DNA from 4 places in the Streptomyces pallidus (ex Mingjun et al. 2026) genome. Region 1 is predicted to be linked to each of the others. Evidence: riboswitches for the same ligand, from Rfam matches in the RefSeq annotation. Region 1 holds a riboswitch; each other region holds the start of a gene.

The links. Region 1 has a riboswitch for cobalamin ahead of ACSHWO_RS11925 (ribonucleoside-diphosphate reductase subunit alpha). Riboswitches for the same ligand answer to the same signal wherever they lie in the genome.
Region 2: it holds a riboswitch for cobalamin, as region 1 does, so the genes downstream of both, ACSHWO_RS32795 (5-methyltetrahydropteroyltriglutamate--homocysteine S-methyltransferase) here and ACSHWO_RS11925 (ribonucleoside-diphosphate reductase subunit alpha) in region 1, are expected to answer to the same signal.
Region 3: it holds a riboswitch for cobalamin, as region 1 does, so the genes downstream of both, ACSHWO_RS04135 (ABC transporter substrate-binding protein) here and ACSHWO_RS11925 (ribonucleoside-diphosphate reductase subunit alpha) in region 1, are expected to answer to the same signal.
Region 4: it holds a riboswitch for cobalamin, as region 1 does, so the genes downstream of both, ACSHWO_RS10910 (energy-coupling factor ABC transporter permease) here and ACSHWO_RS11925 (ribonucleoside-diphosphate reductase subunit alpha) in region 1, are expected to answer to the same signal.

What each region holds. Positions count from the first base shown of each region.
Region 1 covers NZ_CP196181.1:2,793,534-2,799,057, forward strand. The annotation lists gene ACSHWO_RS11905 (carbon starvation CstA family protein) at 1-1,511, shown strand, start outside; gene ACSHWO_RS11910 (YbdD/YjiX family protein) at 1,508-1,711, shown strand; gene ACSHWO_RS11915 (Uma2 family endonuclease) at 1,775-2,356, opposite strand; gene ACSHWO_RS11920 (GNAT family N-acetyltransferase) at 2,435-2,932, shown strand; cobalamin riboswitch at 2,999-3,121, shown strand; gene ACSHWO_RS11925 (ribonucleoside-diphosphate reductase subunit alpha) at 3,269-5,524, shown strand, end outside.
Region 2 covers NZ_CP196181.1:7,338,255-7,343,778, forward strand. The annotation lists gene ACSHWO_RS32770 (DUF4344 domain-containing metallopeptidase) at 1-38, shown strand, start outside; gene ACSHWO_RS32775 (TspO/MBR family protein) at 212-715, shown strand; gene ACSHWO_RS32780 (GlxA family transcriptional regulator) at 796-1,752, shown strand; gene gap (type I glyceraldehyde-3-phosphate dehydrogenase) at 1,859-2,857, shown strand; gene ACSHWO_RS32790 (hypothetical protein) at 3,196-3,516, shown strand; partial or broken gene ACSHWO_RS32795 (5-methyltetrahydropteroyltriglutamate--homocysteine S-methyltransferase) at 3,568-4,120, opposite strand; cobalamin riboswitch at 4,123-4,245, opposite strand; gene ACSHWO_RS32800 (3-hydroxybutyryl-CoA dehydrogenase) at 4,468-5,340, opposite strand; gene aceB (malate synthase A) at 5,337-5,524, opposite strand, start outside.
Region 3 covers NZ_CP196181.1:995,902-1,001,425, forward strand. The annotation lists gene ACSHWO_RS04120 (VOC family protein) at 127-525, shown strand; gene ACSHWO_RS04125 (ABC transporter ATP-binding protein) at 596-1,408, opposite strand; gene ACSHWO_RS04130 (FecCD family ABC transporter permease) at 1,405-2,502, opposite strand; gene ACSHWO_RS04135 (ABC transporter substrate-binding protein) at 2,499-3,491, opposite strand; cobalamin riboswitch at 3,528-3,664, opposite strand; tRNA gene ACSHWO_RS04140 (tRNA-Trp) at 3,748-3,824, opposite strand; gene ACSHWO_RS04145 (PfkB family carbohydrate kinase) at 3,871-4,860, opposite strand; gene ACSHWO_RS04150 (bifunctional 4-hydroxy-2-oxoglutarate aldolase/2-dehydro-3-deoxy-phosphogluconate aldolase) at 4,973-5,524, opposite strand, start outside.
Region 4 covers NZ_CP196181.1:2,569,305-2,574,828, reverse strand. The annotation lists gene ACSHWO_RS10930 (PadR family transcriptional regulator) at 1-558, opposite strand, end outside; gene ACSHWO_RS10925 (energy-coupling factor ABC transporter ATP-binding protein) at 627-1,448, opposite strand; gene cbiQ (cobalt ECF transporter T component CbiQ) at 1,445-2,194, opposite strand; gene ACSHWO_RS10915 (energy-coupling factor ABC transporter substrate-binding protein) at 2,198-2,548, opposite strand; gene ACSHWO_RS10910 (energy-coupling factor ABC transporter permease) at 2,553-3,245, opposite strand; cobalamin riboswitch at 3,274-3,471, opposite strand; gene ACSHWO_RS10905 (flavodoxin family protein) at 3,804-4,559, shown strand; gene ACSHWO_RS10900 (AMIN-like domain-containing (lipo)protein) at 4,617-5,147, opposite strand; gene ACSHWO_RS10895 (SsgA family sporulation/cell division regulator) at 5,295-5,524, opposite strand, start outside.

The sequences.
Region 1 (5,524 bases):
GCCGGGTCACCGAGGTCTCCGTCATCGGCGTCGCCCTGCTGCTGCTCGCGATCGTCGCGGGCGGCTGGGTCGCCGAGTCCTCGCTGGCGGACACCTTCACCCTGGAGAAGGAAACGCTGATCATCTGGATGGTCGCGTACGGCTTCATCGCCTCGGTGCTGCCGGTGTGGATGCTGCTCGCGCCCCGCGACTACCTCTCCACCTTCATGAAGATCGGCACGATCGCGATGCTCGCCCTCGGCGTGGTCATCGCCATGCCGACCCTGCGGATGCCCTCGATCACCGACTTCGCCGCCCGCGGGGACGGCCCGGTCTTCGCCGGGTCGATGTTCCCCTTCGTCTTCATCACCATCGCCTGCGGCGCGCTGTCCGGCTTCCACTCCCTGGTCTCCTCGGGCACCACCCCGAAGATGATCCAGAAGGAGACCCAGGTCCGGGTCATCGGCTACGGCTCCATGCTGACCGAGTCGTTCGTCGCCGTCATGGCGATGATCTGCGCCTGCATCGTCGAGCCCGGTCTGTTCTTCGCCGTCAACTCCCCCGGCGGAGTCGTCGGGACCACGGTCCAGACCGCCTCCGAGGCGGTCACGAACCTCGGGTTCAGCGTCTCGCCCGAATTCCTCGCCCAGGCCGCGAAGGACGTCGAGGAGGCCACCCTGCTGTCCCGCACGGGCGGCGCGCCGACCTTCGCACTCGGAATGTCGGAGATCTTCTCGGCCGTCCTCGGCGGCGCCGGCATGAAGGCCTTCTGGTACCACTTCGCCATCATGTTCGAGGCCCTGTTCATCCTGACCACGCTGGACGCGGGCACCCGCGTCGGCCGGTTCATGCTCCAGGACACCCTCGGCAACGTGCACAAGTCCTTCAAGGACATCAGCTGGAAGCCCGGCGTCTGGCTGACCAGCGCGCTCGTCGTCGGCGCCTGGGGATACTTCCTGTGGGTCGGCGTCAAGGACCCGCTGGGCGGCATCAACCAGCTCTTCCCGCTGTTCGGCATCGCGAACCAGCTGCTCGCCGCGGTGGCCCTGGCCGTCTGCACGACCCTGCTGGTCAAGTCCGGTCGGCTCAGGTGGGCCTGGGTGACCGGTGTGCCGCTCGCCTGGGACGTGGCCGTCACCCTCACCGCCAGCTGGCAGAAGGTCTTCTCGGACGACGTGAAGGTCGGCTTCTTCGCCCAGCGCGACAAGTACCAGGACGGCATCGACGCCGGCAAGGTGCTCGCACCCGCGAAGAACATGGACGAGATGCACACGGTGGTCCTCAACGCCACCGTCGACGGCGTCCTGTCCGCGCTGTTCGCGGTCCTGATCGTCATCGTGCTGCTGGACGCGGCCCGCACCTGCGTCCGCGCCGTCCGCAGCCCCGAATCGGTCCGGCTGACCGAGGTCCCGTGGACCGAGTCGAGGATCATCGCTCCGGCCGGGCTCCTCGCCACCCCGCAGGAACGGGCCGAACTCGCCGCCGCCGGCCTCGACTCGGGCGGCGGCCGCACGAAGGAGCCCGTGGCGTGAGCGGCGGCGCGGTGCGCGGCGCGCTGGCGAAGGCGCGGTTCTACCTGCGGGAGTTCTCGGGCGAGGCGGCGTACGACCGGTACGTCGCGCACGCCCGCTCCCACGACCCGGGCGCCGAGGTCATGACCCGCCGCGCCTTCGAACGCGCCCGTACGGACGCCCGCGAGGCGGACCCCCGCTCGGGCTTCCGCTGCTGCTGAGCGATGCGCTTGCGCGAGAAGGGCCCACCGGATCGCCGGCAGGGCCCTTCTCATACCGCGGGGTCAGCGCACCCAGTCCTTGAGGGGATCGGTCTGGAGCGTGATGCCAACGGGGTCGGGCAGCTCGATCTCCTTGCCAAACGGCACTGTGCGCACGTTCTCGTATCGTGGCCCGCTGGGCTCGCTGTGGACGGACATCTCGCACTTGGCCCGATCGATCAGCAAGTAGACGGGAATGCCGGCCTCCGCATAGGCGCGGGGCTTCTCCCGACGGTCCCGGCGGTCGGTGTCAGAGTCCCACGAGGTCACTTCGACAACCATCAGGACAGGGTCTGGGTCACACCAGTCACCCTGCCCCACGAACGCCTGGCTGGGCGCCAGCACGCCATCCGGAATGGCCCGCCCAGCACGATATCGATCGACCTTGATGCCCTGGTTGTGCAGGAAGAGTTCAGGTCGGTGCTGCATGCAGACCCTCAGCAGCCACTGGATGATCATCCCGTGGTCCCCATCCGGCATCGCCTTGACCCCCAGCTTCCCGCCGATGAACTCCAGCCTCAACCCCTCGATCTCGCGGGCGGCTATCCGGGCGAGGGTTTCGAACTCTTCAGTCAGGATCTGGGGACGTTCGGTCATCACGGTCATGCCTCGCTCGCCTTCCTCGACGGTGCTGCTTCCGACGATAGCGCCGGGCGCCCGCCCCCGTCCGGCACACTCGGCGGCATGGACATCGACATCCGCGTCGCCGCGACCGCCGAGTACGAACGACTGGGAGAGATCACCGGGCAGGCCTACACCGGCGACGGGCTGCTCGACCGGAACGAGGACGACAGCTACCTGAACGTCCTGCGCGACGTGGCCGGCCGGGCCGGCCACGGCGAGGTGCTCGTCGCCGTCCGGGGCGGGGAGGTGCTCGGCGGGGTGACCTTCGCCCCGCCCGGGAGCCCCCTCGCCGACGTCGCCGGGCCGCACGAGGCCGAGTTCCGGATGCTGGCCGTGGCGCCCGAGGCGCGCGGCGCGGGCGTCGGAGAGGCCCTCGTACGGGCGTGCATCGGGCGGGCCCGGGCCCTCGACGGGGTCACCGCGCTGACCCTGTCCACCCAGCCTGCGATGCGCGGCGCCCAGCGGATCTACGCCCGCCTGGGCTTCGTCCGCACCCCGGAACTGGACTGGTCCCCGATCCCCGCACTGACCCTGCTCACCTACCGACTGGAGCTGTGAGGCCACGCTCAGCAAAGGGGCGGACACAACATCTAGGGGGTCACACAGAAACCTCCCCCCACATGTATGCTCATCCTCGCTGTCGCCGCAGGGGAATCCGGTGCGAATCCGGAACTGTCCCGCAACGGTATGAAGTACACCCATCGGTGTCACCGAAGTCCGACGACCTGCCGACAGTGCGCCCGGCTCGACCGAACCGGGTGCCGACCACGTCCGGGCCCCGCGGTAGGGCCGGTGGACGCCGCGCGGTGCTGCCCTGACGGGCCCTTGCCCGCGCGCGCCCGCTCGCGCCCGCACCGCCGCCGTCCCGGAGCCGAGCGAGGGAGAGCTCCCCCCGTGACCATCGCGCCTTCCGCACCGCGCGCCGAGTCCGACCCGTCCGACAACGGAACTGAGGGGGGCCCCGGGGCCGCGCTGCTGCGCACCCTCACCGAGCTGACCGCCGACCTTCCCGACACCGACCCCGGCCGGGTCGCCGCCGCCGCCCTGCGCGGCCGCAGCGCGGCCGCCGACGAGGCCGAGCTGCGCGGGCTGGCCACCGAGGCCGCGGCCGGTCTGATCTCCGAGGACCCGGCCTACTCCCGGCTCGCCGCCCGCCTGCTGACGATCGCCGTCGCCGAGGAGGCCGCGGGCCAGGGCGCCACCTCCTTCTCCGCCTCGGTCGAGGTCGGCCACCGCGAGGGCCTGATCGCCGACCGCACCGCCGAGTTCGTCCGGCTGCACGCGGCCCGCCTCGACGCGCTGGTCGAGCACACCCTCGGCGAGGGCGCCGACGACCGCTTCGGCTTCTTCGGCCTGCGCACCCTGCACAGCCGCTACCTGCTGCGCCACCCGATCACCCGCCAGGTCATCGAGACCCCGCAGCACTTCATGCTGCGCGTGGCCTGCGGCCTCGCCGAGAACGACGGCATCGAGGCGGTCGAGGAAGTCGCCTCCCTGTACCGGCTGATGAGCCGCCTGGACTACCTGCCGTCCTCCCCCACGCTCTTCAACTCCGGCACCCGGCACCCGCAGATGTCCTCCTGCTACCTGCTGGACTCCCCGCTGGACGAGCTCGACTCGATCTACGACCGCTACCACCAGGTCGCGCGCCTGTCGAAGCACGCCGGCGGCATCGGCCTGTCGTACTCCCGCATCCGCGCCCGCGGTTCGCTGATCCGCGGCACCAACGGCCACTCCAACGGCATCGTCCCGTTCCTGAAGACCCTCGACGCCTCCGTCGCCGCCGTGAACCAGGGCGGCCGCCGCAAGGGTGCCGCCGCCGTCTACCTGGAGACCTGGCACGCGGACATCGAGGAGTTCCTGGAGCTGCGCGACAACACCGGTGAGGACGCCCGGCGTACGCACAACCTGAACCTGGCGCACTGGATCCCGGACGAGTTCATGCGCCGCGTGAACGCCGACGGCGAGTGGTCGCTGTTCTCCCCGGCCGACGTGCCCGAGCTGGTGGACCTGTACGGCGACGAGTTCGACGCCGCCTACGTCAAGGCCGAGCAGGCGGGCCTGGCCAAGAAGACCATGCCGGCCCGCGAGCTGTACGGCCGCATGATGCGCACCCTCGCGCAGACCGGCCAGGGCTGGATGACCTTCAAGGACGCCTCCAACCGGACCGCGAACCAGACCGCCCTGCCGGGCACGGTCGTCCACTCCTCCAACCTGTGCACCGAGATCATCGAGGTCACCAACGACGGCGAGACGGCCGTCTGCAACCTCGGCTCGGTCAACCTCGGCGCGTTCGTCCTCGCCGAGACGGGCGAGATGGACTGGGAGCGCCTGGACGAGACCGTCCGCACCGCCGTGACCTTCCTCGACCGGGTCGTGGACATCAACTTCTACCCGACCGAGGAGGCCGGCCGCTCCAACGCCAAGTGGCGCCCGGTGGGTCTGGGCGCCATGGGCCTCCAGGACGTCTTCTTCAAGCTGCGCCTGCCCTTCGACTCCGCCGCGGCCAAGGCCCTCTCCACGAAGATCGCCGAGCGGATCATGCTGGCGGCCTACGAGGCCTCCGCCGACCTCGCCGAGAAGCACGGCACCCTCCCGGCCTGGGAGCAGACCCGTACCGCCCAGGGCGTGCTGCACCCCGACCACTACGGTGTCGAGCTCACCTGGCCGGAGCGCTGGGACGCGCTGCGCGCCCGGATCGCGACGACCGGCATGCGCAACTCGCTGCTGCTGGCCATCGCGCCGACCGCGACGATCGCCTCGATCGCCGGCGTGTACGAGTGCATCGAGCCGCAGGTGTCCAACCTGTTCAAGCGCGAGACGCTGTCGGGCGAGTTCCTCCAGGTCAACGGCTACCTGGTGGAGGACCTGAAGAAGCTCGGCGTGTGGGACGCCCAGACCCGGGAGGCGCTGCGCGACTCCTCCGGCTCGGTCCAGGGCTTCAGCTGGATCCCGGCCGAGGTCCGCGAGCTGTACCGCACGGCGTGGGAGATCCCGCAGCGCGGCCTGATCGACATGGCGGCGGCCCGTACGCCGTACCTGGACCAGTCGCAGTCGCTGAACCTGTTCATGGAGACGCCGACCATCGGCAAGCTGTCGTCGATGTACGCGTACGCCTGGAAGCAGGGCCTGAAGACCACGTACTACCTG
Region 2 (5,524 bases), 4.5 Mb from region 1:
TCGCCGAGAGGCTCGAAGAGCTCCGCAAGAACCAGTGACGGCGCCGTCCCCGAACCGGCGCATCCGCCGGCGTGCCGGGGAGCGAAGTGCTGGGTGGGGGCGTCCGGACGGGGCGCCCCGCCCGACGGAAGCCGGTGAGCCGCATGAGACGACCCTCCGGGACGCGCCCGCGCCGGTGGGCCGCCCCGCCCGCACCCCCGGCGGCTGCGCCGTGACCGCCGCAGCGCTCCGCGCCCGGCTCGCCCGGCCGCTCCCGCTGCTGCTGGCCCTCCTCGCCCTGACCTACGGCGTCGCCGCCGTCGGAGCCCTGGCGGCGGCCGACGCCGGTGATGTCTACCTCGGGTTGCGGCGTCCCGGTTGGGCGCCGCCGGCGTGGCTCTTCGGGCCGGTGTGGACCGTGCTCTACGCGTCGATCGCCGTCGCGGCCTGGCTCGTCGTCCGACACGGCCGCGCGGACGGCCGCGGCCGCCGTCCCGCCCTCACGCTGTGGGCGGTGCAGCTGCTGCTCAACCTGGCCTGGACACCGCTGTTCTTCGCGGCCGGGCAGTACGGTGCGGCGCTGGTCGAGATCTGTCTGCTGCTGGTGTCGATCGGGTTCACCGTCGCGGCCTTCGCCCGCGTGTACCGGCCCGCCGCCTACCTGCTGCTGCCCTACCTGCTGTGGGTGGCGTACGCGGCCGTGCTCAACGGGGCGATCTGGTGGCTCAACCGGTGACCGCCGGTCCGGTGCGCGGTGCCACCGCAGACCGTGTCGCACATGTGCTTGAATGTCGGACTTCCGCGTACCCTCTAGGCGTGTCCAAGCCCCGCCTGCACCGCGTCGCCGTCCTGGTCCTGGAGGGCGCGAAGCCGCTCGACGTCGGCATCCCCGCCCAGGTCTTCACCACCCGGGCGAGCATGCCGTACGAGGTGCGGGTGTGCGGCGCCGCCCCCGGGCTCGTCACCGGCGGTGACGGTCTCTCGTACCACGTGAACCACGGGCTCGACGCGCTCGCATGGGCCGACATCGTCTTCGTGCCCGGCTACCGGTTCCCGGACCGCGAGGACCCTCCGCAGGGCGTCATCGACGCCCTGGTCGCCGCCCATGCGCGGGGAGCCCGGCTCGCCGCCATCTCGACCGGCGCGTTCGCGCTCGCCGCCACCGGCCTGCTCGACGGCAAGCGCGCTACGACCCACTGGCACTACGCACGCGCGCTCGCCGCCAAACATCCGCTCGTCCGGCTCGACGAGAACGTCCTGTTCGTCGACGAGGGCAGCGTGCTGACGTCCGCGGGCGCCGCCTCGGGCATCGACCTGTGCCTGCACATCCTGCGCGCCGACCTCGGTGTGGCCGCCTCGAACCACGCCGCCCGCCGCCTGGTCGCGGCCCCCTACCGCAGCGGCGGCCAGGCGCAGTACCTGCCCCGCAGCGTGCCCGAGCCGCTGGGGGAGCGGTTCGCCGCCACCCGAGAGTGGGCCCTGCGCCGGCTCGCCGAGCCCCTGACCCTGGAGGCGCTCGCCGAGCACGCGGCGGTGTCGTCGCGCACGTTCTCCCGCCGCTTCGCCGACGACACGGGGTACACGCCCATGCAGTGGATCATGCGTGCCCGGGTCGACAGGGCCCGTGAGCTGCTCGAACGCTCGGAGCGGAGCGTCGAGCAGATCGCCGCCGACGTCGGCCTCGGCACCGGCGCGAACCTCCGGCTGCACTTCCAGCGCATCCTCGGCACCACCCCGACCGAGTACCGCCGCACCTTCACCCAGGGCGAGTAGCCCGCCCCCGCGGTGTGGCGAGATCCTTTTGAACCATGGCGATCCCGCCACTGTCGTCGGAGGATCAAGGAAGCGAATCTGATGGCGAACAGAAGGGACACCGCTCATGACTCGCATCGCCATCAACGGATTCGGCCGCATCGGACGCAACGTGCTCCGCGCGCTGCTCGAACGCAACAGCGACCTCGAGGTCGTCGCCATCAACGACCTCTCCGAGCCCACCACGCTCGCGCGGCTGCTCGCGTTCGACTCGACGTCCGGCCGCCTGGGCCGCCCGGTGACCGTCGACGGGAACACCCTCGTCGTGGACGGCCGCCGCATCACGGTCCTCGCCGAGCGCGAGCCGGAGCAGCTGCCCTGGGCCGAGCTGGGCGTGGAGATCGTCCTCGAGTCGACCGGCCGCTTCACGTCCGCCGGGGCCGCCCGCGCCCACATCAAGGCAGGCGCGAAGAAGGTGCTCGTCAGCGCCCCGTCGGACGGCGCGGACGTGACGCTGGCGTACGGCGTGAACACCGACGCGTACGACCCGGCGGAGCACACGATCGTCTCCAACGCCTCGTGCACGACCAACGCTCTCGCGCCGCTGGCCGCCGTCCTCGACGAGCTCGCCGGGATCGAGCACGGCTTCATGACGACGGTGCACGCCTACACGCAGGAGCAGGCCCTGCAGGACGGTCCGCACCGCGACCCCCGCCGCGCCCGCGCCGCCGCCGTCAACATCGTCCCGACCACGACCGGCGCCGCCAAGGCGATCGGCCTCGTGCTGCCGCAGCTCGACGGCAAGCTGAACGGCGACTCGATCCGCGTTCCGGTTCCGGTGGGTTCGATCGTCGAGCTCAACACGACCGTCTCCCGCGACGTGACGCGCGAGGACGTGCTGGCGGCGTACAAGGCCGCGGCGGAGGGTCCGCTGGCCGGCGTGCTCGAGTACTCGGAGGACGCGCTGGTGTCGTCCGACATCGTGGGCAACCCCGCCTCGTCGATCTTCGACTCGGCCCTCACCCGCGTCGACGGCCGCCACGTCAAGGTGGTCGCCTGGTACGACAACGAGTGGGGCTTCTCCAACCGAGTGATCGACACCCTCACCCTCCTCGCCGCCCGCTGACGCGGGTCGAGCCGGGCCTCCGCGGGGCAGACCGTCCCGATGCCCCCGCGGACCGAGCGGGTTCCCGACTGCCGACGAGGCAGCCGGGAACCCGCTTTTCGCATGCGGTCGCCGCGCGCGGAGGGCGTCGGCGTCCGGGTGCGGGACCCCTCACGTAGCGCACGCCACGCCGGGCGGCCCACCCGCCGCGGAGCAGACGCCTCGGCACACGCCCGCAAGTCCCGCGGCGACCTGTGCCTGCCGCGCCTCACCGAGACCGCCCGGATCACCGGCCACATGTACCTGCGCGGCTTCGGGCACGGCGTCAACCTCGGTGTGGAGAAGCGCGGCGGTGAGACGTGGCTGCGGACCGAGATCGCGCGCCCGACCTCGTCCTGGAGGCCGGCGCCACCCCGGCGACGGGGGCCACCCCGCAGGTGCGCCTGACCACCGTCGCCGGCACGGCCTTCCTCCAAGCCCGCGGCCAGATCACCGGCACCTTCACCGCCGACACCAGGACCGGTACGCGCCCGGCCGACTGCGCCCGCCCGGTCTGGTACGTGCGCGCCACCGCGGCCCGCGACAACAGCCAGGGCATCAACGCCTGCCGCCTCGACATCAACTCCGCAAACCCCGTCACCTGGGTGCAGTTCGACAACGTGCAGACGATCTGGCGCTGACCCGCCGCCGGTCCGGGGGGCGCGCGGCGGCGCCCTCCCGGACCGGGGCCGTCAGGACGCGCCCAGCTCCGCGCGGACGGTGCGCGCGGCCGCGACCAGGTGCTCCAGCGAGGCGCGGGTCTCGGGCCAGCCGCGGGTCTTCAGACCGCAGTCCGGGTTGACCCACAGCCGCTCCGCCGGAATGGCTTCGAGTCCCCCGCGCAGCAGGGCGGTCGCCTCGTCCGTGCTCGCACGCGGGGTTGTGGACGTCCCACACCCCGGGGCCGGCCTCGCGGGGGTGGCCGTGGGCCGCGAGTTCCCGCGCGACCTGCATGTGCGAGCGGGCCGCCTCCAGGCTGATGACGTCCGCGTCGAGGTCGTCGATGGCCCGGACGACGTCGCCGAACTCCGCGTAGCCCATGTGGGTGTGGACCTGGGTGTCCGGGCGGACCCCGCCCGTGGTGAGCCGGAACGCCCCGGTCGCCCACTCCAGGTACGCGGCGCGGTTGGCCGCCCGCAGCGGCAGGGTCTCGCGCAGCGCGGGCTCGTCGACCTGGATGACGGAGGTCCCGGCCGCCGCCAGGTCGTTCACCTCGTCGCGCAGCGCCAGGGCGACCTGCCGGCCGGGGCGATCCACCCGGCGGACACCTACTGGCCGTCGCTTCCCAGGCCCCTGCGGACCCAGTGCGTGTGACGGCGGTCGTTCCCGCTCACCGCTGCGGGGCAGTCCCGGATTCCCACCGGGTTCCCTCTTGCGACGCATCCCGCCTGGCGGACGGGGCGAACCAGCTGCCCGGCCAGCCTACGGGGTCCCACGCCGGTCCCGGAGGCCTTGTCCCTGATCCGGACGGGGAGACGGGACGCACCGCGGCCCCGGGCGGGCAGCGCGACGGGGGTGCGGCGGACACCACTCCGCTGCACCCCCGCACCCGCGCGGCCGGGCCCCTCAGCCCGGCGGCACCACCGGGCCCCTCATCGGTCCCGGTCGTACGTGTGGAACCCGCGGCCGGACTTGCGGCCCAGCCGTCCTGCCTGCACCATCCGCTGGAGCAGCGGCGGCGGGGCGTAGAGGGGTTCCTTGAACTCGTCGTAGAGGGCTTCCGCAATGGCGGCGACGGTGTCGAGCCCGATCAGGTCGGCCAGTCTGAGCGGTCCCATGGGGTGGGCGCAGCCCAGCTCCATGCCGGCGTCGACGTCGGCGGCGGTGGCGAAGCCGGATTCGGCCATGCGAACGGCCGAAAGCAGGTAGGGGACCAGGAGGGCGTTGACGACGAAACCGGCCCGGTCCTGCGACCGGACCACCGTCTTGTCCAGCGTCTCGCGGGCGAACGCCTCCACCGTCTCCACGGTCTCCCGGGCCGTGTGCAGCGAGGGGACGACCTCCACCAGCGGCAGGACGGGGACGGGGTTGAAGAAGTGCAGCCCGACGACCCGGTCGGCGCGGCCGGTGGCCATGGCCAGGCGCATGACGGGCAGGGAGGAGGTGTTGGTGGCGAGGATCGCCTCCGGATCGGCGACGATCTTGTCGAGGGCGGCGAAGGTCGCGGTCTTGACCGCCGCGTCCTCGGTGACGGCCTCGATGACGAGCTGCCGGTCGGCGAGGTCGTCGAGGGTGCCGGAGAAGACGAGCCGGGTGAGGGCGTGCTCGGCGGAGATCCGGTCGGTCTTGCCCCGCTGGACGGCGCGTTCGAGTGAGACGGCCACGCGTTCGCGGGCCGCCCGGGCCGCGGCGTCGCCGGCTTCGCAGACGACGGTGTCCAGGCCGGCCCGAGCGCAGACCTCGGCGATTCCGGCGCCCATCTGCCCACCGCCGACCACCCCGACCCTGCTGACGGCGGCGCTCACGACCGCACGTCCGTCCGGACCAGGTGGCGGGTGTAGGCGTCGGCGGTGAAGAAGGCCGGCAGGTCCCGTCCGAGTGCGGTGCGCTCCAGCACCGCCCGGGCCTGGGGGACCAGGGCGCCGGGCCGTTCCGCGGCGAGTGCCGCGCACTCCGCGTCGAGGACGGCGAGTACGGCGTCGCGGTCGA
Region 3 (5,524 bases), 1.8 Mb from region 1:
TCCCGCCCGCTCGGTGGACTCCCCCCGGAGCGGACGTCTAGGATCGTGATCACGGCATCGCGTGTCGGTCACCGACCGGGTGAGGCATGGAGGTGCCCGTGATGTGCCTTGCGGAGGCATTCACACATGTCAGTCATGCTGAACCACACGATCGTCCATTCCCGGGACAACCGGGAGTCGGCCGCGTTCCTCGCCGACCTCCTCGGCCTTGAGGTCGGCGAGGAGTGGGGACCGTTCGTCCCCGTCGAAACCGCCAACGGCGTCACCCTGGACTTCGCGACCGTCCCGGCGGGGTCCATCACCGTCCAGCACTACGCCTTCCTGGTCTCCGAGGCGGAGTTCGACGCCTCGTACGAGAAGATCCGGGCGGCCGGGATCGAGTACTGGGCCGACCCCCGGCAGAAGCACCCGGGCGAGATCAACCACAACGACGGCGGCCGCGGCATCTACTTCCTGGACCCGTCCGGCCACGCCCTGGAACTGATCACCCGCCCCTACGGCCATCAGGAGGCCTCGGCCGGGTAGGCGCTGCGCCGGCCGTGCTCCCCGCCGGGCGGAGCACGGCCGCGTCCTGCCGGTTCCGGTACGGTCCCGGTCAGCGGGCCGCCGGCTGCGCGTCCAGGGGAAGGTAGACGACGTTCGGGACGCCCGTGGCCGGGTGGACGCCGATCCGGGTCCGTACCCCGTACACCTCGGCCAGCAGGTCCTCCGTCAGGACCTCGGGCGGAGGGCCCGAGGCGGCCACGCGGCCGGCCGACAGGACGTACAGGCGGTCGCAGAAGGCGGCGGCCAGGTTCAGGTCGTGGAGGACGAGGACGGCGGTGGCGGGCAGGGCGCGCACCAGGGCCAGGAGCTCCAGCTGGTAGCGGACGTCGAGGTGGTTCGTCGGCTCGTCCAGGGCGAGCAGGCCGGGGTCCTGGGCCAGGGCGCGGGCCACGAGGGCGCGCTGGCGTTCGCCGCCGGACAGTTCGTCGAAGCGGCGGTCCGCGAACGCGGCGACGCCCACGGTCTCCAGTGCCTCGGCGACCCGCCGGGCGTCGTCCGGGCCGTCCTGCTCCCAGAACCGCTTGTGCGGGCTGCGCCCCATGGCGACGACCTCGCGGACGGTCAGTCCGAGCAGGCCGGTCGCGTCCTGGGGGACGACCGCGGTGCGCCGGGCCCGGTGTTTGACGCCGAGCGCCGCCGCGTCCGCGCCGTCCAGCAGGACACGGCCGGTGGTGGGCCGCAGGGTGCCGTACACGCAGCGCAGCAGCGTGGTCTTGCCGCTGCCGTTGGGGCCGACCACGCCGACCGTCTCGCCGGGCCGGGCGGTGAGGTCCACTCCGTGGAGCAGGGTGTGTCCGCCGGTGGTGTAGCCCACGCCGTCGACGGTGAGGTCCAGCGGGTGCGCCCGCCCGTCCGCGGTCATGCCGGCAGCCCCTCGGTGCGCGTGGAACGCCTCAGCATCCACAGGAAGAACGGTCCGCCGACCAGCGCGGTGACCACGCCGACCGGTATCTCCTCGGGCGCCGCGGCCGTGCGCGCGATCAGGTCGGCCAGGAGCAGGAACACCGCCCCGCCGAGGGCGGCGACCGGCAGCAGGGACCGGTGCGCGGCCCCGACGACCATCCGGGCGGCGTGCGGCACCATCAGCCCGACGAAGCCGATCGCCCCGCTGTACGCCACGAGCACCCCGACGACGAGGGAGACGAGGACGAAGACGGCGGCGCGGAAGCGGCCCGCGTCCAGCCCCAGGGTGTGCGCACCCTCCTCCCCCGCCAGCAGCAGGTCCAACGGCCGGGCGAGGGCGGTCAGCAGGGCGGTGCCGGCGGCCAGCACCGCCGCGGGCAGGGCCAGTTCGTCCGGGCGGGCGCCGCCGAGGCCGCCCAGGGTCCAGAAGAGGACGGACCGCACCTGGTCGGGGCGCGCGGCGAGGACGAGCACCAGGCTGGTGAGCGCGGACAGGACGTACTGGACGGCGACGCCGGCGAGGACCAGCCGCCCGGTCGTCATGCTCCCGCCGCGCCGGGCCATCGCGTACACGGCGACGAGCGCGCACATCGACCCGGCGAACGCGGCCGCCGGCACCCCGGCCCCGCCCGCGATACCGGCGAGACCTGCGAGGGCGCCCGCGCCCGCCGTCCCGGCGGTGCCGGCTCCCGCCCCGAGGACGATGACGAGGACCGCGCCGGCCGAGGCACCCGAGGAGGCGCCGAGCAGGAACGGGTCGGCGAGCTGGTTGCGGACGAGGGCCTGCAGGACGGTGCCGGCCACCGCGAGCCCGGCCCCGACGACGGCGCCGAGGAGCACCCGCGGCATCCGCACGTCCCACACGATGGAGCCGAACGCCCCGCCGCCCGGCCCGGGTCCGCGGAGCACCAGGTCGAGCACCTGCCCGGGGGCGATCCGGACCGGCCCCAGGGCCAGCCCCGCCACGGCCGACGCGAGGAGCGCGGCGGCCAGGACGAGCAGGACCACGGCGACGGGCGGACGCCGGGCAGGGCCCGTACGGGGGCGGGTCACGGGGCGTCGGGGTGGAGCTGGCGGCCCAGGGCCTCGACGGCGTCGGCGACGCGCACGCCGAGGACGGCCGAGGACAGCGGCAGCACGGCGAACCGCCGGTTCTTGACCGCTGGAACCTCCGCGAGCGCCGGATCGTTCAACAGGCGCTGCTTCTTCGCCTCGACGGTGGTGCCCCCGTAGTCGTAGATGAGGACGACCTCGGGCTTGCGCTCGATGACCTTCTCCCACGACACGTCGCCGAAGGTGTCCCCCAGGTCGGCGAAGGTGTTCGTCCCGCCGGCCAGGGAGACGATCTCGTTGCCGATGCCGTGGCCGCCCGAGGTGAAGGCGCTGTCCTGACCGGAGTCGTAGACGAAGACGGAGGGCCGGCCCCTGTCCTTGACCCGGGCGGTGACGGCGTCGATGCGGCGCTGCTGCTCCGCGATGAGCCGTTCGCCCCGCTCGGGCACCCCGAAGGTGCGGGCGACCTCGGTGATCTCGGTCTTCAGCTGCTCCAGGCCCACCGGGCCGTCGGTGCAGTACTCCACGCTGAGCCGGGTGTTGATGCCCGCCCCGGCGAGCGCCTCGCGGTCGCGGCCCTGCGCCTTGTCGAAGGCGCTGGAGTAACCGCCGTACACGAAGTCCGGGTTGGCGCCGAGGAGCACCTCCTTGGACGGGTACTCCTTCGCCAGCACCTTGATCCGGTCGTAGGCGGGCTTGTACGCGGGAAGCACCGCGTCGTCCAGGTAGGCGGTCCCGGCCATCCGGTCCTGCAGGCCGAGCGCGAGCAGCAGCTCGGTGGCGTGCTGGTTCATGGTGACGGCCCGCTGCGGCGGCGCCTGGTAGGTGCTGGTGACACCGCAGTTGGCGGTGGTGTACGGGAACCCGGGCGCGGCGGCCGTCCCCGGGGCGGCGCCCTGTCCGGCCCCGCTCGACCCGCCACAGGCGGCGAGCGGTACCAGCAGGGTGATCGGGGCGAGTGCGCGCAGCAGGGCGCGGGAACGCGGCATGGCGAAGCCTCTCCGGGGGATCCTCGTCCCCTGGTCGACGTGAAGAGGCGGCGCGTCAGTATCTGGCTTCCGGCCCGCGGGAGGCGGGCCGGTCACAGTGGCGGGACCGCACCGGATTCGCACCGGTTTCCTGTCCTGCACCGCCGAGTTGGTCCACACCAGTCTGCCAGACGCCGCGGACCGCGCGGTGACATGACGAAGGCCCAGCTCCGCCAACCCGGACCTGGGCCTTCACACGTGAACCACCGGTTCACCGTGGCAGGGGCGACAGGATTCGAACCTGCGACATTCGGTTTTGGAGACCGACGCTCTGACCAGCTGAGCTACACCCCTTCGATGGGGACAACCATGCCATGCCGCGGCGAGAAGATCCACTCGATTAAGGGTGCGTGTCCCCCGGGGCGCGGCGCCGGCGGTGGGTGGCGGCCAGGGCCGCGGTCTGGGCGAACGTCGGGACGCGGCCGGTGCCGCCCCGCCCGGAGACCGACAGGGACGCGGCGGCGATGCCGTGGGCCACGGCGTCGGCGAGGCTGTCGCCGAGGGCGAGCCGGGCGGTGACGGTGCCGGTGAAGCAGTCCCCGGCCCCGGTGGCGTCGACCGGGGCCGGGTTGACGGGCACGCAGTGGTACTCGGCCAGCGTCCCGTCGTCCAGGAGCAGCCGGTCCGCCCCCGCGGTGACCGCGACCGTACGGGCGCCCAGCGCGCGGTAACGGGCCGCGGCGGCGCCGGGGTCGGCGGTGCCCACGAGGGCGAGCGCGTCGTCGGGGCAGGAGGTCTTCAGCAGGCCGGTCAGCGGGGCGACCCGCGCCAGCAGTTGCCGGGCGGCGGCCCGGCCGGTCAGCCGGGGCCGGAAGTTGGGGTCGTACGAGACGTGCCCGCCGGCCCGGTGCACGGTCTCGGCGGCGGCCACCACCGCCTCGCCGCTGCCGGCCGACAGGGCCCCGGTGATCCCGCTGGTGATGAGGGCCCCGGCTCCGGTGAGCACGCTCCGCCAGGCTTCCACGTGCCCGGGCGAGAGGGTGGATCCGGCGCTGTGCGTACGCCAGTAGACGAACTCGCGGGCGCCTGCGGTGCCGGCGGCCAGCAGGTAGGCCCCGTTGGGCCGCGGGGCCCGGTGGACGTGGGCGGTGTCCACGCCGAGTTCGGCGACCCGGCGCAGCAGCGGAACGCTGAGCTCGTCGTCCCCGACGACGGCGAGGAGGGCGGTCCGGGCGCCCGCCGCCGCGGCCGCCGCGGCGGCGTTCAGGGCGTCGCCGGAGTAGGAGATGCGGGCCGGGGTGCCGTCGGCGACCGCCCTCAGGGCGGTGTCGGCGTGGATCTCGACCAGGACCTCGCCGAGGACCACCACGTCGTACCGGGGGCCGGCCACGGCCCCTTCGTCCGCGGCTCCGATCCCCGCGCCGACAGGGGCGCCGGCCACTCCGTCGTCCGGGCCGCCGCCCGTACCCCCCGCGCCACCGTCCGCGTACCCGCCCGGCATCTCAGCGGCCCGTCCCCCGGCAGGCGGCGCAGCACGGGCCCGCCAGCTCCGCGAAGACGGCGGCCAGTTCCGCGGGATCGTCCGGCAGGCCGCTGCCGATGCCGACGGCCGCGGCCCCGGCGTCGAGCCAGTCCCGGACCTCGGCGGGCCGGATGCCGCCGGTCGGGAGCAGGAGGGCCGCGGGGAGCACCGCAGCCAGGGAGCGGATGAAGCCGGGGCCGCCGAGGTGCGCCGGGAACACCTTGGCGGCGCCCGCGTACCGCACCGCGGCGGCGATCTCGCCGGGGGTGAAGCCGCCCTCGACGAACACCGCCCCGCGTCGGGCGGCGGTGTCCCGGACTTCGGGGGCCGGGTACGGGGAGACCAGGAAGGCGGCGCCGGCGTCCAGGGCGGCCTCCGCCTGCGCGGCTGCGGTGACCGTGCCGACCCCGATCATCGCGGGGCGGCCGTGCGCGTCGGCGAGCGGCGCGAGCCGGGCGACGGCCCGCGCCCAACCGGGGGTCGTGGTGGTCAGTTCGACCACGCGGCAGCCGGCGGCCAGCAGGGCTGCGGT
Region 4 (5,524 bases), 220 kb from region 1:
GGCATCCGCGGCTCCGCCCGGCCGGGCGATGTCCTCGACCTCGGCCAGGGCCTCCTCCAGCCAGCGCAGCCAGAACGTCTCCAGGCCGATCCCGCCGTGCAGCACGAGCCGGCGCAGCCGGTCCTCGTCGGAGTCCCGCTCCGGGGGGAAGTCCTTCTCCTCGATCGCCCCGTACAGCGCCAGCTGCCGCCGGTGCAGCTCCAGGTGGCGCCGCAGCTCCCCGGCCAGCCCCTGCACCCCGGCCACGCCCGCGGCCCGCACCCGCAGCAGCAGGGGGTCCCGGATGGCCTTCGGGTCCTGGCTCTCGCCGATCCACCGCGCGAGCTCCGCGCCGCCGGCGGGCAGGACCTCGTACTCCTTCTTCTGACCCCGCACCGGCGCCTCGCTCGGCAGGGCCCGGATCAGACCGGCCTCCTCCAGCCGGCCCAGCTCGCGGTAGATCTGCTGGTGCGTCGCGGACCAGAAGTACCCGATCGACTTGTCGAACCGCCGGGTCAGTTCCAGCCCGGACGAGGGCTTCTCGAGCAGGGCGGTGAGGATGGCGTGCGGCAGCGACATGCCGTCATCCTAGGTTCGCCGCACGCCGGCGCCGGGCAGTGGTGCCGGGCACCGGTGCCGTGACCGCACTAGTGCCAGGCGGCCAGGGCCTCGGGGGTGCCGGGGCCCGCCGCGTCCGGCTCCAGCAGGTCCCGCGCCCGCAGGAACGCCGCCACCGCCGGCGACCAGGCCTGGCGCAGGCCCGCCGCGGCGAGCAGCTCCGGTTCGGCGAGCAGCTTCCCGGCCGGGCCGAAGCGGATGCCCGCCGGGGTCAGGACGGCCGCGTCGTCGGCCCAGCGCACCGCCAGCTCGACGTCGTGCGTGGCCATCACCACGGTGGTGCCGCGCGAGCGCAGCCCCGCCAGGGTGTCGAGCAGCCGCTCCTGCCCGTCCGGGTCGAGTCCGGCCGTCGGCTCGTCGAGGATCAGCACCCGCGGGGCCATCGCCACCGCGCCCGCGATCGCCGCGCGCTTGCGCTGCCCGTACGAGAGCAGGTGCGTGGGGCGGTCCCGCAGCGCGGTGATGTCGAGCGCGGCCAGTGCGGAGTCCACCCGGGCCCGTACCTCCGCGGCGGGCAGGCCGAGGTTCATCGGGCCGAAGGACACGTCCTGCTCCACCGAGGCGGCGAACAACTGGTCGTCGGGGTCCTGGACCACCAGCTGGACCGCCGTCCGCAGCCGGGTCAGGCCCGCCCGGTCGTGGCCGACGGGAGTCCCGTCCAGCCGCAGTTCGCCCGACCCGGGCCGCAGGCCACCGCTGAGCAGCCGCATCAGCGTGGTCTTGCCGCTGCCGTTGCGGCCGAGCAGGACCAGCGCCCGGCCCTCGGCGATGGCGAAGTCCACGCCGGTCAGCACCGCCGGGCCGTCCTCGTACGCGTAGCCGGCTCCGGCCAGTTCCACCAACGGGTTCACAGGTACAGCCCCTTCAGGGTGAGGGTCAGTGCGGTCACGGCCGCGAGCAGGGCCGCCGAGGCCGCCAGGAAGCGCCAGGAGAGCGTCGCCTCGGGGACGAGCACCCGCAGTGCACCGTCGTAGCCGCGCCCGGCGAGGCCCGACTGGAGCCGCGCCGCGCGGTCGAAGGCCCGTACGAACGAGGTGGCGGCGAGCCCGGCCACCGAACGCCACGCCGCCGCCCGGCCCGTGTTCCCGAGGCGGGCCGCCTGCGCGCGCCGCACCTGGGCGAGGGAGTCGAGCAGCAGGAAGCCGATGCGGTACATGACCAGGGCCACGTCCACCACCGGCGCCGGCACCCCGGCCCGGACCAGCCGGGGCAGCACGTCCGACACGGGCGTGGTGAACGCGAACAGCAGCACCCCGAGCGAGGCCGCGGACGTGCGCAGCAGCAGTTCGGCGGCGAGCCGCGGCCCGTGCGGGGCCAGCGAGACCGGACCCGCCGGGCCGCCGAGCGCGACGAGCAGCGGCAGCGCCCCGGTGAAGCAGAAACCGAGCGGGATCCGGAAGGCCCGCCACAGCTGCCGCCCGGCGACCCCGGCCGGCCCGAGGAGCACGGCGAGGGTCGCGGCGGCCACGAGCGGTCCGCCGGGCCAGGGCGGCAGGCACAGGGCGCTGATGGTCAGACCCAGCCCGAGCAGCGCCTTCTCCAGCGGATGGCGGCCCCGCCAGCGACTGCTGTGCGCGGCCACGTCGATCGGCAGCACCGGCTACGACTCCGGGGTGGGAGCCGGGGCGTCGCCGCCCGCCGCCGCGGCGGCCGCGCCCTGGCGGCGGCCCCGGCGGACGCCGAAGTAGTACGCGAGCACGCCCGCGCCCAGCGCCGCCTGGAGGGCGAACAGGGCCGACTCGACCTCTCCGGACGGGGGCTCGTAGAGCGGGGAGAACCAGGGCTCGTAGTCCGGCTTCAGTTCGGTGATGGCCGCCTCCGCCTGTGCGTCGGCACCCGTGAACGGTTCCTCCTTGCCCTCGCCGAGGCCGAGGGCGAGGGGCAGTACGGCCAGCGCCGCCACCAGGAGCAGCAGCAGAACGTTGATCTTCGTGTTCCGGCTCGGGTTCATCGCGTCACACCGCCGTCTTCTGCTCGGAGCGGCCGCTGAGCTTGGCGACGCCCAGCCGGACCAGGTCGGACTTGCTGGACTGCATCAGCAGCCGCATCACGAGGACGGTCAGCAGGCCCTCGCTCACGGCGAGCGGGATCTGGGTGACGGCGAAGATGCCGCCGAACTTCGCGAGCGCGCCGAGGAAGCCCGTGCCCGGGTCCGGGAAGGCCAGCGCCAGCTGGACCGAGGTCACGCAGTAGGTGACGAGGTCGGCGAAGAAGGCGCCGAAGAACACGGACACCATCAGCGGGGCGTTGCACCGCCGCAGCAGCAGGTAGGCGCAGTAGCCCGACCAGGGTCCGGCGATGGCCATGGAGAAGACGTTGGCGCCGAGCGTGGTCAGTCCGCCGTGTGCGAGCAGCAGCGCCTGGAAGAGGAGGGTGATCGTGCCGAGCACCGCCATGATGGGCGGCCGGAACAGGATCGCGCCGAGCCCGGTCCCGGTGGGGTGCGAGCAGCTGCCCGTCACCGACGGGATCTTCAGTGCGGACAGGACGAAGGTGAACGCGCCGGACGCGCCGAGCAACAGGGTGCTCTCGGGGTTGGCCTTCACCTCGCGGGTGAGGGCGCGCACCCCGTGGACGACGAAGGGGGCGGACGCGGCGCCCCAGGCGACCGCGTGCCAGGGGGGCAGGAAGCCCTCGGCTATATGCATGAGTGGGAGACCTCTCCAGCACCTCGTGGATGGACAACGCGCCCTGGCCGGTCTCCTGGCTCACGGGTACTGATGCCCTGGCTCCGCCTTCCCGGGCGGTGCGGGTCCCTACCCGCGCTGCCCAGTGGCTTTCCCGCAGGAGTGGAGCCGGACTTCCCGTTCACAGTGGCGAGGGCCGCACCGGTCTTGCACCGGTTTCCCGTACACCAAGGCCTGATGACCCTAGTCCGCCCCGCGGACCCGTAACAACCCGGCTCCGGCGCGCCTGTTGGGCCCGGAGATTCCGCTTCGGGCCGGCGGCGTACCGGTGTGCTCGGGGGCGGACGGGCGAAACGACGGCAGGGGCGCGGAAGTTCTGGCCCGGTCAGCCGTCGGGGGCGGACCGGCGCGTGCTGGGGCGCTCTTCCGTTCATGCGCTCCAACCGGCGCCGCCGGGGCGTGCGCGGGGTGCGGCCGGGAGCGGTGGCATGGGCGTCCGACCGGGAGGGGGCCGGGAGCGCCCCCCGGACGGGCGCCCTCCGGTCGCCGTGGGGCCCGGCGTCGCCGCAGGCTGGGAGGGTGGCCGCCGAACACGACACCGCGAACCCGCAGCGGGGGACGGACGCCGGGGCGTTCGACTACTCCGACCTGACCGCCGTCTACGTCAACTGCACGCTCAAACGCTCGCCCGAGACCAGCAACACGGAGGGTCTGATCACGCGCAGCCGGGCCGTCATGGAGGCGGCCGGCGCCCGGACCTCCCTGATCCGCGCCGTCGACCACGACATCGCCACCGGGGTCTGGCCGGACATGACCGAGCACGGCTGGGAAACCGACCAGTGGCCGGTCCTGTACAGCCAGATCATGGACGCCGACATCCTCGTCCTGTGCGGGCCGATCTGGCTCGGCGACAACAGCTCCGTCATGAAGCAGGTCGTCGAGCGGCTCTACGCCTGCTCCTCGATCCTGAACGAGAAGGGCCAGTACGCCTACTACGGGCGCGTCGGCGGTGCGCTGATCACGGGCAACGAGGACGGCGTGAAGCACTGTGCCATGAACGTCCTCTACAGCCTCCAGCACCTCGGATACGCGATCCCGCCGCAGGCCGACGCCGGCTGGATCGGCGAGGCCGGTCCGGGCCCCTCCTACCTCGACCCGGGCTCCGGCGGACCGGAGAACGACTTCACCAACCGGAACACGACGTTCATGTCGTGGAACCTGATGCACCTGGCGGCCCTGCTCAAGCGCTCCGGCGGCATCCCCGCCCACGGCAACCAGCGCTCGGCCTGGGACGCCGGCTGCCGCTTCGACTACCCCAACCCCGAGCACCGCTGACGGCCAGGCGGTACGGCCGGACGGTCGCAGGGCCGTCCGGCCGTACGGGGGCTCGACTCAGCCGCAGCACACGCTGCGGTGCGCGACGTCCAGCACGAACCGGTCGGGCGAGCGCAGGGTGAACGAGGTGTACGACGGCCTGCTGTCGAAGGCGGCGCCGAAGGTGACGTACCCCTCGAAGTCGCCCGTCATGGCGAAGCCCTTCAGGGCGGGCAGGTCGATCGTGGCGAGCTTCGGCCCGCGGTAGGCGCTCTCGCCGGAGCGCAGGTGCGCGTCGGCGGGGTGCAGGCGGATCTGGAGGAAGTGCTTCCCGGCCAGCGGGACGGGCTCGCCCGACCCGTCCCGGTACAGCCTCGGGACGCGGGTGACCTCGACGTCGGGGACACGTCCCCGCAGGTCGACGACGATCCGGTCGTACGCGCAGTGCCCGGCCCAGCGGGCGTTCACGACGAGCGGGAGGGCGGTGCGCCCGGCCGCCGCGGCGGCCGGGGCCGGGGCGGTGGAGGCGGGCGCGGCGAGGGCGATTCCGGCGGTGAGGAGGGCCACCGTGGCAAGGGCCACGGTCTGCCGGCGGCGGAGGTGGTTCATGACGTCCCCCCTGGTTCTCAAGAGACGGGGACCTGTGTCACTGCCGGAGACACTCCCTGCGCGCCGATGGTTGCGGCGAAACCGACCAAAATTCTCATTCCGCTGAAATCGCCCGAACCGGCACCTCGTGGACGGGGGGTCGGCGCGTCACCTGATCAGGAGGCCGTCCAGCTCCGCGTCGAGGTCGTAGTGCCGCTGCTCCTCGCCCCTGGGCACCAACTCCACCAGCCGCCGGCACAGCGCCCGGACGTCCTTGGCCCGGGCGGAGACCGCACAGCTCTGCTCGCCGTTGCTGAAGGCCAGGTACACCCGCGGCTCGCTGCGGCGCCGACGGGGCCATACCCGGATGTCGCCCGCGCCCGTGGCGCACGCCTCCC